4 regions of the Rahnella sp. AN3-3W3 genome follow, and region 3 is predicted to be linked to each of the others. Evidence: predicted binding sites of a transcription regulator. Region 3 holds the regulator's gene; each other region holds the start of a gene.

Region 1 (3,167 bases), on a different contig from region 3:
AATAAGGCATTCGATTATAAGTGGAAGTGATAATTATCACGAAAACACATGAGTATTTTCGTGATAATTCGGCCGCTAATTGATTAAAGAAGGCCCGGGAAAATCGCTTTTATACCTGTCACAATAAATTCAATGCCCAGTGACATCAGCAGCAATCCCATAATACGGGTGATGACGTTAATGCCGGTTTGCCCCAGCAGACGCACCAGTAAAGGTGCCGCCCTGAACAGCAGCCAGCAGCAGAAGGCGAAGAACATGATCGCAACAGTCAGACCCAGCAGGTTTGGCCAGCTGTGATAACGCGAACTCCAGACGATTGTTGAACTGATTGCACCGGGTCCTGCCATTAAAGGCAACGCCAGCGGAACTACACCGACGTTTTCGCGGATCGCTGTTTCTGACTTTTCCTGCTTGTTCTGTTTATCTTCCCCGAGCTTTCCGCTGATCATCGACATGGCGATAGTGACCACAAGGATCCCGCCGGCAATACGGAATGAATCAATGGAAATGCCAAACAGGTGCAAAATTGCATCGCCGAGGAACAGCGCAGTCGACAATATAATGGCAACAGACAGGTTGGCCGTCATATTGGTTTTGTTACGCCCTGCCGCCGCCTGATAGCTGGTCATGCTGATAAACACGGGCAAGATCCCCACCGGATTGACCAGTGCAAACAGCCCGACAAAGAATTTGATATAACCAGAAAAATCTAATAAAGATTGGCTCACGCAGAACTCCGCACAGTTACGCCGGTAGATGAAGGTTTTGATGGGCGCTAATGTACTGGAATCGCAGTAAAGGCGCCACGCCGTTTCATAGTTTTTATCACCAGATTTCCAAATAAAGGCAGTGGATAAGACTTTTGTTAAAAATCAGTTTTTTTATTGATAACTTTAGATACAAAACTGTATTATCCACGGGCTAATTTGATAATTATTCTCAATAAACTACTGCTGAAAGGTGTCAGCTTCGGTATTTAGTGATCCAGATCAAATTGCGTCTGCCTACAAATAGGTAAGCTTTGTGCATAGTCACTCAACGGTAGTTTGCAGAACAAATATTCGTCAAGCCACGTTGAATGAGGAGTTATCTACTACCTTACGTGCTTCACTACTGGAAGCTCTTTAAGCAAATAAAAAGACAAAGACAACACCTTGAGAATCATAGAGTTAATTAGTTTCTCACGGTGACTGATAGCAGGTCTATACTAGTCTTTGGCAAGTTATTTACTAAAAGAGTTTAACTTTATCAGGAGAGCATCATGGCTGTAACAAATGTCGCTGAACTAAACGCACTCGTTGCGCGAGTCAAAAAGGCACAGCGCGAATATGCCAACTTCAGTCAGGAACAAGTAGATAAGATTTTCGCTGCCGCCGCTCTGGCTGCTGCCGATTCTCGTATTCTGCTCGCCAAACTGGCCGTTGAAGAATCCGGAATGGGTATTGTCGAAGACAAAGTGATCAAAAACCACTTCGCCTCCGAATATATCTACAATGCTTACAAAGACGAAAAAACCTGTGGCATCCTGGGCCAGGATGACACTTTCGGTACCATCACTATCGCTGAACCCATCGGCCTGATTTGCGGTATCGTCCCAACTACCAACCCCACTTCCACTGCGATTTTCAAAGCGCTTATCAGCCTGAAAACACGTAACGGTATTATCTTCTCTCCACACCCACGTGCTAAAAACGCGACTAACAAAGCGGCAGACATCGTTCTGCAGGCTGCTATCGCTGCCGGTGCGCCAAAAGACATCATTGGCTGGATTGATGAACCAAGTGTAGAACTTTCTAACCAACTTATGCACCACCCGGATCTGAACCTGATTCTGGCAACCGGTGGTCCGGGCATGGTTAAAGCAGCCTACAGCTCCGGTAAGCCAGCAATCGGCGTGGGTGCAGGTAATACCCCGGTCGTTGTAGATGAAACTGCAGATATCAAACGTGTTGTTGCTTCCGTGCTGATGTCCAAAACCTTCGATAATGGCGTAATCTGTGCGTCTGAACAGTCCATCATCGTGGTTGATTCTGCTTATAACGCAGTTCGTGAACGTTTCGCATCGCACGGCGGCTACATGCTGCAAGGCAAAGAGCTGAAAGCTGTTTCAGATATCATTCTGAAAAATGGTGGCCTGAACGCGGCTATCGTAGGCCAGCCAGCGACTAAAATTGCCGAAATGGCCGGCATCAAAGTGCCAGCTCATACTAAAGTGTTAATTGGTGAAGTCAGCGTTGTTGACGAATCAGAACCATTTGCACACGAAAAACTGTCCCCAACCCTCGCGATGTACCGTGCTAAGAACTTCGAAGACGCGGTTGCTAAAGCTGAGAAACTGGTAGAAATGGGCGGTATCGGCCATACCTCTTGCCTGTATACAGACCAGGACAACCAACCAGAACGTGTGAACTATTTTGGCAACAAAATGAAAACCGCACGTATCCTGATCAACACCCCGGCTTCTCAGGGTGGTATCGGTGACCTGTACAACTTCAAACTTGCTCCTTCTCTGACGCTGGGTTGCGGTTCATGGGGTGGTAACTCCATCTCTGAAAACGTCGGTCCTAAACACTTGATCAACAAGAAAACTGTAGCGAAGCGAGCAGAAAACATGTTGTGGCATAAACTTCCGAAATCTATTTACTTCCGTCGTGGCTCACTGCCAATCGCACTGGAAGAAGTGGCTACTGATGGAGCAAAACGCGCATTCATCGTCACTGACCGTTTCCTGTTCAATAACGGCTATGCAGATCAGATTACCAGCGTTCTGAAAAGCCACGGTATTGAAACAGAAGTGTTCTTTGAAGTAGAGGCTGACCCAACGCTGAGCATTGTTCGTAAAGGTGCTGAGCAAATGAACTCCTTCAAACCAGACGTCATTATCGCGCTGGGTGGTGGTTCACCGATGGACGCCGCGAAAATCATGTGGGTTCTGTACGAACATCCAGACACTCAGTTCGAAGATTTGGCGCTGCGCTTTATGGATATCCGTAAACGTATCTACAAATTCCCGAAAATGGGCGTGAAAGCGAAAATGATCGCCGTCACCACCACTTCCGGTACTGGTTCAGAAGTGACTCCGTTTGCGGTTGTTACCGATGATGCAACTGGTCAGAAATATCCACTGGCTGACTATGCGCTGACACCTGATATGGCTATCGTTGATG
Region 2 (3,167 bases), on a different contig from region 3:
TTTTCAGAAACGGATCAGACCGACGATCTGAAAGCCATTACTGTGCCGACGCTGGTCTTGCAGGGGGATGACGATCAGGTTGTACCCTATAAAGATGCTGTTCTCCTGCAGGATAAACTGCTGGCAGACAGCACCCTTAAGATTTATCCGGGCTATCCTCACGGTATGCACACCACGCACGCCGACGTGATCAATAAGGATATTCTGGCGTTTATTCGCGGATAATTCCTGCGTCATTTACGTCATACATTTTTTTAAACAAAGACCCGCTGAAATGGCGGGTTTTTTCTGCAAGGCATAAAAAAGCCCGTCAGGGGAAACGGGCGTTTTTAAGGTTACAAGGGGAAGTCTTGAGATTTCTGTAGGTTGCTACAGAGATGTTCACTATACACTCCCTGTGTGACAGAAATGTGTAGGAGAATTCTGGTTCTTTTCGCAAAACCATTTTCCACGGCTGGTGCAGAATAACCGCAGAGGATACTTAAATTGAGCGGATAAACACGGATCCATGTAACGCGACAACATGTGAACTGGCTTACATTTTTGACCTTTATCACACTTTATAGTGAAGCCCTTGTTAAGCGACGCAGCTCATTATTATGGCATCCATCAAAGACGTAGCCAAAAAAGCGGGAGTCTCTACTGCTACCGTATCACGCGTTCTGAATAACCATCGCGGTGTGATACCAGAAACACGTAAAGTGGTTCGTGAGGCAATGGATTACCTGTGCTATGTGCCAAGTAAGAGTGCGTTCCAGCTCAGTGGTAAATGTTCAGGGCTTATTGCAGTGGTTTTGCCCAACCTTGTTAACCCTCATTTTTGCGAGTTACTGGCAACATTTGAAGAGGAAGCAAGATATATCGGAAAATCGGTGATCGTGAAAACTCACCAGAATCAGCCTCAGCAGGATAAGCAAATTATTCACACGTTAATTGGCATGGGAATAGACAGTCTGTTGTGGGTGCCAACAGAAGCAGAGGCCGAACTTTCGGAGTGGTTAATCGCCACCCATATTCCGGTTGCGGTGGTAACACAAGTTTCACGCTTTTTTAATTCCGTTTCTATAGACCAAAGTAAAGGTGCGGAAAGTATCGCAGAACATTTCATAAAAAGCGGACATACCACATTTGGTTTTGTTGCTCAGGAAGGAGTCGATAATAGAAAGGTTTCCTCCTGGAGTAAGAAAATAACGAGTCAGGGTTTAACTGTAGACAAAGAGAATCAATTCTGGATTGAGAAGGGTAAAGGAGAAAGAATATCAGGCCACATCAGTATCCTTGAGGATATTGTTGAGAAATTAGCAGCCCGGAAAAATCAATGTACATGCCTCTGGGTTTATAATGATGTCGCTGCCAGTTATATTATCGATGGATTAAAAGCAAGGCAGGTAGCGGTACCTCAGGATATTGCTATCGCCAGTTTCGATAATACCTTTCTGGCACAAACTAAAAAGATCACCAGCATGGTTCAACCTATAAACGAAATCGCACACCTGGCATTTACGATGGTCAATAACGAAAGTGAGCAGGAAAATATCGAAATGTATGAGATTGTCTCACGGCTTATTATCCGCGAGAGTAGTGTAACGATTAATATCACCACACTGTAATATCTTCGCATTACGATTTAACGTTGTTTGAAAGTAAATGAGATATTTTTCTAATTTTTGACACCGGTACTGGTGGTAATAACCTGTGTTTAAATTCATGACTGTGCATTATTGAGGTAACTTTATGTCTGATATTGCAATGGAAAAGCAAAGTGCTTACGGAAAGCTGCAGCTGAAAGAAAAGATCGGATACGGAATGGGGGATGCCGGCTCTTGTATGATCTGGAGTGTGCTGGCGCTTTATCTGACATGGTTTTATACCGATGTGTACGGATTATCTCCCGCAGTGGTGGGGACATTATTCCTGGTGATCCGTGTTTTTGACGCTTTCAGCGACCCGATCATGGGGGCGATTTGCGACCGCACACAAACCCGCTGGGGTAAATTCCGGCCCTGGTTATTGTGGATGGCGCTGCCATTTGGTCTTGGTGCCATATTAATGTTCACGACACCTGACCTGAGCATGAACGGAAAAATTATTTATGCCTGGGTCACTTACCTGATTATGTCGCTGATATATACCGCTATCAATATCCCCTATTGCTCAGTAGCAGGCGTGATTACACTTAATCAAAAGGAGCGGCTGGGTTGTTTGTCATGGCGTTTCTTTCTGAATGGTCTGGCAACGCTGATTGTTTCCTCCTCCATTTTACCGTTAACCGACTGGCTGGGGAACGGCAGCCGGGCCTCTGGTTTTCAGTTGACGATGGCGATCATGGGCGGTGCCGCAACGCTCATGTTCCTGTTCTGTTTTTCCAGTATTAAAGAACGCGTTGTTTCGGTTAAGTCCGGTGATTCGTTACTGAAGGATCTGAAAGATATCGCTAAAAATGACCAATGGCTGTTGATGATTTCGATTACCTTTCTTAACGTTTTCCCCGCTTTTATTCGCGGTGCGGTAACCATATATTACGCGACCTATGTGATGCAGGCTTCTGTTGGATTTATTACCTTTTTTATGGCGCTCGGTGTCGCCTGCAATATGCTGGGCAGTGTTATCGCTAAACCTCTCACTGACCGCTTTGATAAAGTTAAGTTATTCCGCATTATCAATATTATTCTCGGCATCCTCTCTTTTGCCCTATGGTTCGTTGATCCAAAATCACTGGCGCCGCTGATCACATTGTTTGTGATTATCAATATTCTGCATTTAATTCAGTCCGGGCCCATTCTGTGGGCCATGATGTCCGACGTTGACGATTACGGGGACTGGAAATTCGGCAAACGCATGACCGGTATCTCTTTCGCGGGCAATCTGTTTATGTTGAAAATGGGGCTGGCGGTAGCCGGGGCGATCGTTGCCTGGATATTGTCCTATACAGGGTACATTGCCAATAAGCCGCAACAAAATGCGCAGACTTTGCAGGGAATTATTATCATGTTCTCATTACTGCCGATGGTAAGTTATTTTATCAGCGCATTCATGGTGCGTTATTTTAAACTTAACAACACTGTTCTCGAAAAAATTAAAGTCGATCTCGCAAAACGTCAGCTGGAAAATGGCGCTGTCCCCTCGCAGGCATTCAAAGATGCTCCTGTTCTTTAATAAAAGAGCCA
Region 3 (3,167 bases):
AATCCAGTAAGGCTTGGGCAGATTAAAGAACAGGCCCAGGCTGCTGCCAATCGCCAGAATGATCCCCAGACGGGCGGCATTGCGCAGGGCGACAGATTTGAAGGAAAGATAGCTTTTCAGCGCAGGCCAGAAGGGTAAACGCGGCTGAGTGTTCATCAGGTCACGTTTGTACAACGGGCGCTGTGTCCGCAGCAGGCGCGCAATGCGGCTGAAGTGGTAGTAGCAAAACTGGCCGACCGGGTTCTCAGGATTGCGCGCGGCGATTTTCTCCAGCGCGGCCAGCTCGTTGGCCATCGTAAACCGTTCGGATAAACGGTGATAAAGAATGTCGTCGGCGATGACCCGCAGACGGGCGGAAATCACCTGCGCATTACGGCGGATAACCGCTTCGGCGTGGCTTTCTTCCACCAGCTTCTGCACTTCTTCCGGCTGATGCAGGCTCACCGTGATGTGCTCCTGCAAATCAAGCGCGACCTGAAAACGTTGAAACAGTCTTTTGTGGTGATGATGATGGCCGTGTTGCGGCAGCATGTGCAGTTGCTGATAGAGCAGGGCAATCAGGTCGATGACCTGCTGCTGTCGCGTCAGCAACGGGGGTAACGCGGTTTCAGGATCGGTGTGTTGCGTCAGCAGGCTGTATTTAGCTTCGAAGTAATCCGCGAGTTGCAGATAGAGCTGACTGAGCGTTTCGCGCATCGGCTGTTCTTCCGATATGCGAAACCACGCCCAGTTAAATAATCCGTACCAGGCCGTACCGGCGGCGAAAAGCACCGGCGCCTGCCATATAGGGCGTACGCCGACCATACTCAGTGTGAAAATGGTCGCCACCAGCGCGCCGGGCAACAGCCGCGCATGCAACGGGCTGATTTCGCCGGTCACGCCAAGCAGTAATGCCAGCGACAACATGATGAGCGGCAGGGGAATGTGCCAGCTTTCCAGCATCACTTGCAGCAGAATGCTGCTCACGGCAAACAGCGTTCCGCCAATTATCAGGCGTTTGAAAAAGCGTTTATGCGGAGTATCGAGGCCCGCGACGTTGCAGCAGGCAGGACAAAGAGAGAACAGCAGCCCCATTTGCAGATTGCCGAACAACCAGCAGATACCAACGGGCAGGCACAACACCAGCGTCTGGCGCAGCGCGTAGTTAACTTCCGGATGGTAAAACAGTCTTCGCCATAGCGTCATGGATAAAGCTTAGCCCATAAAAAAGGCGCGACAGTGTTCTGCCGCGCCGATTTTTAAGGGATTAACGTGTGCCGTAAACGACAATCGTTTTACCGTGTGCCGAGATCAAACTTTGATCTTCAAGCATTTTGAGAATACGTCCGACTGTTTCACGTGAACAACCGACGATTTGGCCGATTTCCTGACGGGTGATCTTGATTTGCATCCCGTCCGGATGGGTCATCGCATCAGGCTGTTTAGCCAGATTAAGCAGAGTTTGAGCGATACGCCCTGTTACGTCGAGGAAGGCCAGGTTGCCGACTTTCTCTGACGTCACTTGCAGACGGTTTGCCATCTGCGCGGAAAGACGCATCAGAATATCCGGGTTAACCTGAATCAGCTGGCGGAATTTTTTATAAGAAATTTCAGCCACTTCACAGGCAGTTTTTGCACGAACCCACGCACTACGTTCCTGACCTTCTTCGAAGAGTCCCAGCTCGCCGATGAAGTCACCTTGGTTAAGGTAGGACAGTATCATTTCTTTGCCTTCTTCATCCTTGATAAGGACAGCAACTGACCCTTTCACGATGTAGTAAAGCGTTTCGGCTTTTTCACCCTGGTGAATCAGCGTACTTTTAGAAGGATACTTATGTATATGACAGTGAGACAGGAACCATTCAAGAGTCGGGTCTGTTTGTGGCTTGCCGAGAACCATTTGCTATTATCCTCTGTTGTTATCGCTGCCCAAAATCACAGGGCTCAGAGTTCCCTGTATGGCACTTCAAAATCCAAAGCGCCCTTTCAGCATATAACTCCCCAGAAATGCTGCAAGCGGGTGTCGGAGTGAAACAGCCTGATTATTGCCGTTATCACCGTGGGTTCTGTTCTTAAACCGCGAAAACCGTCACCGCAATTCACTGGAAAGTATGTTTCGGCTTTGTTTGTAGCACAGGTTTGCAATGCTGTCTTCTGTTGTCTCGCTTCAGCATGATGGCGATCGGGTTACGTTGCCAGATTTTAGGTGAAAGGGTACTCTGGGAGCGGAATTCGACGAGTTTATTCACCGGGAGAATAGTTCATGCACGCACGCGTAAAATGGGTAGAAGGGCTGACGTTTTTAGGCGAGTCAGCGTCAGGCCACCAGATTTCTATGGATGGTAATGCGGGCGATAAAGCACCCAGCCCGATGGAAATGCTGCTGATGTCCGCAGGCGGTTGCAGCGCGATTGATGTGGTGTCTATTTTGCAAAAAGGCCGTAATGACGTGCGTGATTGTGAAGTCAAGCTGACCTCACAACGCCGCGAAGAAGCGCCGCGCCTGTTCACGCACATCAATCTGCATTTTATCGTCACCGGTAAAGATCTCACCGATAAGATTGTCGAACGTGCCGTCAGCCTGTCTGCGGAAAAGTACTGCTCTGTGTCCCTGATGCTCGGCAAAGCGGCTACCATCACGCACAGCTTTGAAGTGATCAGCGTCGAATAAGTTACGACCAGTCATACGCGTGGCACTGGCTGCGCAATAAATCCAAAAATCGCCGCGCGGCAAACGTCAGCGGCGATTTTTGCGAGTAAAGCACGCAATATTCCGCCTGCGGCAGGGTATCGATATTGAGCTCACACAATTTGTCCTGCAATCCAAACGGCGCTTTCATCGCCCGCGCCACAATGGTCAGATAATCAGACTGCAACACCATATTTAGCCCGCACACCACCGAATCTGTATGCACCGGCATTTCCGCTGCCGGCTGATGAAATCCTCCCATCGATACCCTGATTTGCTGGTAATACCCCATATCCGTTTCGGGCAACAGCCAGCGCGCATCCTGTAATTCCTTCAGAGTTGTGGAGCCTGCCAGCGGATGTCCACGCCGGGCGATAACGCAGAAAGGTGCGCTGAACAGTGGCTCACGTACCAGATCTTCCAGCGGAAATCCCGGCCCGGCGGTACCGACCGCGAAATCCAGTTTCCCTTCGCGCAGTGCAGGTAATAACGTGGAAAG
Region 4 (3,167 bases), on a different contig from region 3:
CAGATTTCTTTGTAAGACGCTGGTTTTTCCAGACGTGCAGTCAAGTCAACAACAGAAACGTTAGGGGTAGGTACGCGGAACGCCATACCAGTCAGTTTACCGTTCAGAGCTGGGATTACTTTACCTACTGCTTTAGCAGCACCGGTAGAAGAAGGGATGATGTTCTGGGATGCGCCGCGGCCGCCGCGCCAGTCTTTGTGAGACGGGCCATCAACAGTTTTCTGAGTTGCGGTAGTTGCATGCACAGTGGTCATCAGCGCTTCAACGATACCGAAGTTGTCGTTGATAACTTTAGCCAGTGGTGCCAGGCAGTTAGTGGTGCAAGATGCGTTAGAAACGATTTCCTGACCTGCGTATTCTTTATGGTTAACGCCCATAACGAACATTGGGGTGTTGTCTTTAGAAGGACCAGTCAGAACAACTTTCTTAGCGCCTGCAGTGATGTGCTTACGAGCAGTCGCATCATCCAGGAACAGACCAGTAGCTTCAGCTACAACGTCAACGTTAACTTCGTTCCATTTCAGGTTAGCTGGGTCACGCTCAGCGGTAACACGGATGGTTTTGCCGTTAACAACCAGGTGACCGTCTTTAACTTCAACAGTACCGTTGAAACGACCATGAGTTGAGTCGTACTTCAGCATGTATGCCATGTAGTCCGCGTCTAACAGATCGTTGATTGCTACGATCTCGATGTCAGAACGTTCTTGAGCAGCACGGAAAACAATGCGACCGATACGGCCAAAACCGTTGATACCTACTTTGATAGTCATATATTCCACCAGCTATTTTTTTAGTGAATAAAAGGTTGGTTGTAAAATTACAAAAACCTTGCTGAGCGTCAAGCGGAATCGTGTCAATTATTGCTGTAAGTCAAAGCGACGACCTACTATTGCTCGCTTATTGCACGTTCCGTTTTCTTAATCGGCTTACAACCACATGGGGGCGAAAAACTGAATATAAAGTACCGGAACATCAGGAGTGTGATCGCCATCACAAGTTGCGAGTCAGGTAACGCTGATGCCATACAGTTTAGGCCAAAAGGGGCAGACCTGTTGTTAATTTTTTGTTATTATAAACTGTTATTTTAGTTGATTTTTATATTCGTCAGAGAACGATAAACATGAGCATCATAACCAAATCTTCCCCTGCACCCGAGCAACTCACTGAAATTCAACGTTATGTCACGCAAGATCACGGAACAGAACCTCCTTTTTCCGGAAAGTTACTGCACAACCGCCGTGAAGGCATTTATCATTGCGTAGTCTGTGGAACCGCGTTGTTTTATTCCGATACTAAATACGATTCCGGCTGCGGCTGGCCAAGTTTTTATCAGCCAGTACAACCTGATGCGATTAAATATCTCACTGATAAAGCTCATAATATGCAACGCGTTGAGATACGCTGCTCAGGGTGTGAAGCGCATCTGGGCCACGTTTTCCCGGATGGTCCAAAGCCAACAGGCGAACGCTACTGTGTGAATTCGGCCTCAATGCGTTTCACTGATGGTCAGAGTGGTGACATAACCGCCGGGTAGAATGCTTATAAGTACGATGTAATTTACCCGACAAAATCGATTCAGCTATTATTCAAAACCGTTTGAATAATAGCGTGGAGCTGAGGGCTCAGTCAGATGGAAATTAATCAACTCATTGATGTAATGACACCGGAAATCTATGCACGCCTGGTGCAGGCCGTTGAACTCGGCAAGTGGCCAGATGGCGTGGCGCTGACGCCGGAACAGAAAGACCACAGCCTGCAGGCCGTGATGTTGTATCAGTCACGTCACAACGTGGACGCTCAGCACATGAGCATCGGCACTGACGGGCAGATCGTCACCAAAAGTAAGCAGGAACTGAAACAGCAGTTTGCGCAGGAAACGCTGATAAAGCTGAAACCTGAGTAACGACTGCTTCAGCAGAATAAAAAAGGGCGCTACAAAGCGCCTTTTGAAATTGATGTTACCTTCAGATAATAAAGGAATAAACGCTCAATTTTATCCCAATATGGACATCAATTTAGCTGGTTTTATCCCCGCACTACTTCCCGTTGCACTGTCTCCCGGTGCAAGTTTTACGCTTGCCATGAACAGTGCGCTGTCAGGCGGACGGAAAGGGCTTTTTAAGACGCTCACCGGAACCGCTCTCGGCATTTATACCCATGCAATTTTTATCGGGCTGGGCATAACCTCTTTGCTGGTGGCATCCCCGACGCTATTCACAATTCTGAAAATCGCAGGCACAGCCTATCTGCTCTGGCTGGGGATCCAGCTTATCCGCAGTGGCCTCAATGCGCGTGAAATGGTGTTCGATAGCAGTGGGTCAGAGGTGACATTAAAAGATGCCTGGCTCGCTAATGTACTCAACCCAAAAGCCATCATGTTTTATCTCACTGTGGTGTCGCAATTTGCCGGCAGCCAGGGTGAAATCAGTCATTATATGATTCTGGCGACCGTGCATATTGCGGTGATGTTCGTCTGGCTTATCGCTGTCAGCAGAGCTCTTATTTTCTCTGCGAATAAGATAAACACCGTTACCCTGAAAAAGGTCGTGAATATAGCAGGTGGGGGATTACTGGTTGTTTTTGCGCTGAGTAGTTTTCTGCATTGAAGTGGTGGGCGGGTTAAAGATTTCGCTGTTCTTTATCGTCCTGCTATTCCTTTAGCAGGACGATAAAATTCACGCCGTCACTGCCCCGGACGTACTGACCTTTACCCCTGCAGCCCGCATCGCTTCAACCGCTTGTGCGCTGTCTTCCGGCTGTAAGTTCACGCCACGACAACCATCGGTCAGCAACGTCACCTGATAACCCAGTTCCAGTGCGTCGAGCACAGTGAATTTTACGCAGTAATCGGTGGCAAGTCCCATCACGTACAGATGCGTTACCTGCGCCGCTTTCAGCCAGTCGTTCAGCACTGTTGCTGCGCGGTGCCCGTTATCGTAAAAGGCGCTGTAACTGTCGATGTCCGGATTTGTGCCTTTCTGTACGACGAAGTCTACCAGCGGCAGGTTCAGGGCAGGATGAAACTCAGCCCCGGGTTCCTGCTGAACACAGTGAACCGGCCACCAGACTTGCGGCAACCCGTTCAGTTCGCCCGATGTCCAGGCCTCTGCGTGCGAGTTAGTGGCAAAGCTGCAATGGCCGGCAGGATGCCAGTCCTGTGATGCCAG

Evidence for each region. The regulator CRP, encoded in region 3, controls carbon source genes, mostly activating them, when cyclic AMP is high. The targets are predictions, from matches to a motif close to ATGTGANNNNNNTCACAT.
Region 1: a site for CRP is predicted at 978-995, ahead of adhE (bifunctional acetaldehyde-CoA/alcohol dehydrogenase). Genes of this name have one in related genera too.
Region 2: a site for CRP is predicted at 1,648-1,665, ahead of UC15_RS00065 (glycoside-pentoside-hexuronide (GPH):cation symporter). Genes of this name have one in related genera too.
Region 4: a site for CRP is predicted at 979-996, ahead of msrB (peptide-methionine (R)-S-oxide reductase MsrB). Genes of this name have one in related genera too.

What each region holds. Positions count from the first base shown of each region.
Region 1 covers NZ_JYDG01000043.1:31,184-34,350, reverse strand. The annotation lists gene UC15_RS12910 (YchE family NAAT transporter) at 84-728, opposite strand; gene adhE (bifunctional acetaldehyde-CoA/alcohol dehydrogenase) at 1,262-3,167, shown strand, end outside.
Region 2 covers NZ_JYDG01000001.1:13,303-16,469, forward strand. The annotation lists gene UC15_RS00055 (alpha/beta fold hydrolase) at 1-225, shown strand, start outside; gene UC15_RS00060 (LacI family DNA-binding transcriptional regulator) at 600-1,610, shown strand; gene UC15_RS00065 (glycoside-pentoside-hexuronide (GPH):cation symporter) at 1,735-3,156, shown strand.
Region 3 covers NZ_JYDG01000040.1:21,496-24,662, reverse strand. The annotation lists gene UC15_RS11750 (YccS/YhfK family putative transporter) at 1-1,185, opposite strand, end outside; gene crp (cAMP-activated global transcriptional regulator CRP) at 1,247-1,879, opposite strand; gene UC15_RS11740 (OsmC family protein) at 2,243-2,650, shown strand; gene UC15_RS11735 (LysR substrate-binding domain-containing protein) at 2,652-3,167, opposite strand, start outside.
Region 4 covers NZ_JYDG01000032.1:56,865-60,031, forward strand. The annotation lists gene gapA (glyceraldehyde-3-phosphate dehydrogenase) at 1-770, opposite strand, end outside; gene msrB (peptide-methionine (R)-S-oxide reductase MsrB) at 1,121-1,534, shown strand; gene UC15_RS10930 (YeaC family protein) at 1,631-1,903, shown strand; gene UC15_RS10935 (LysE family translocator) at 2,004-2,606, shown strand; gene pncA (bifunctional nicotinamidase/pyrazinamidase) at 2,676-3,167, opposite strand, start outside.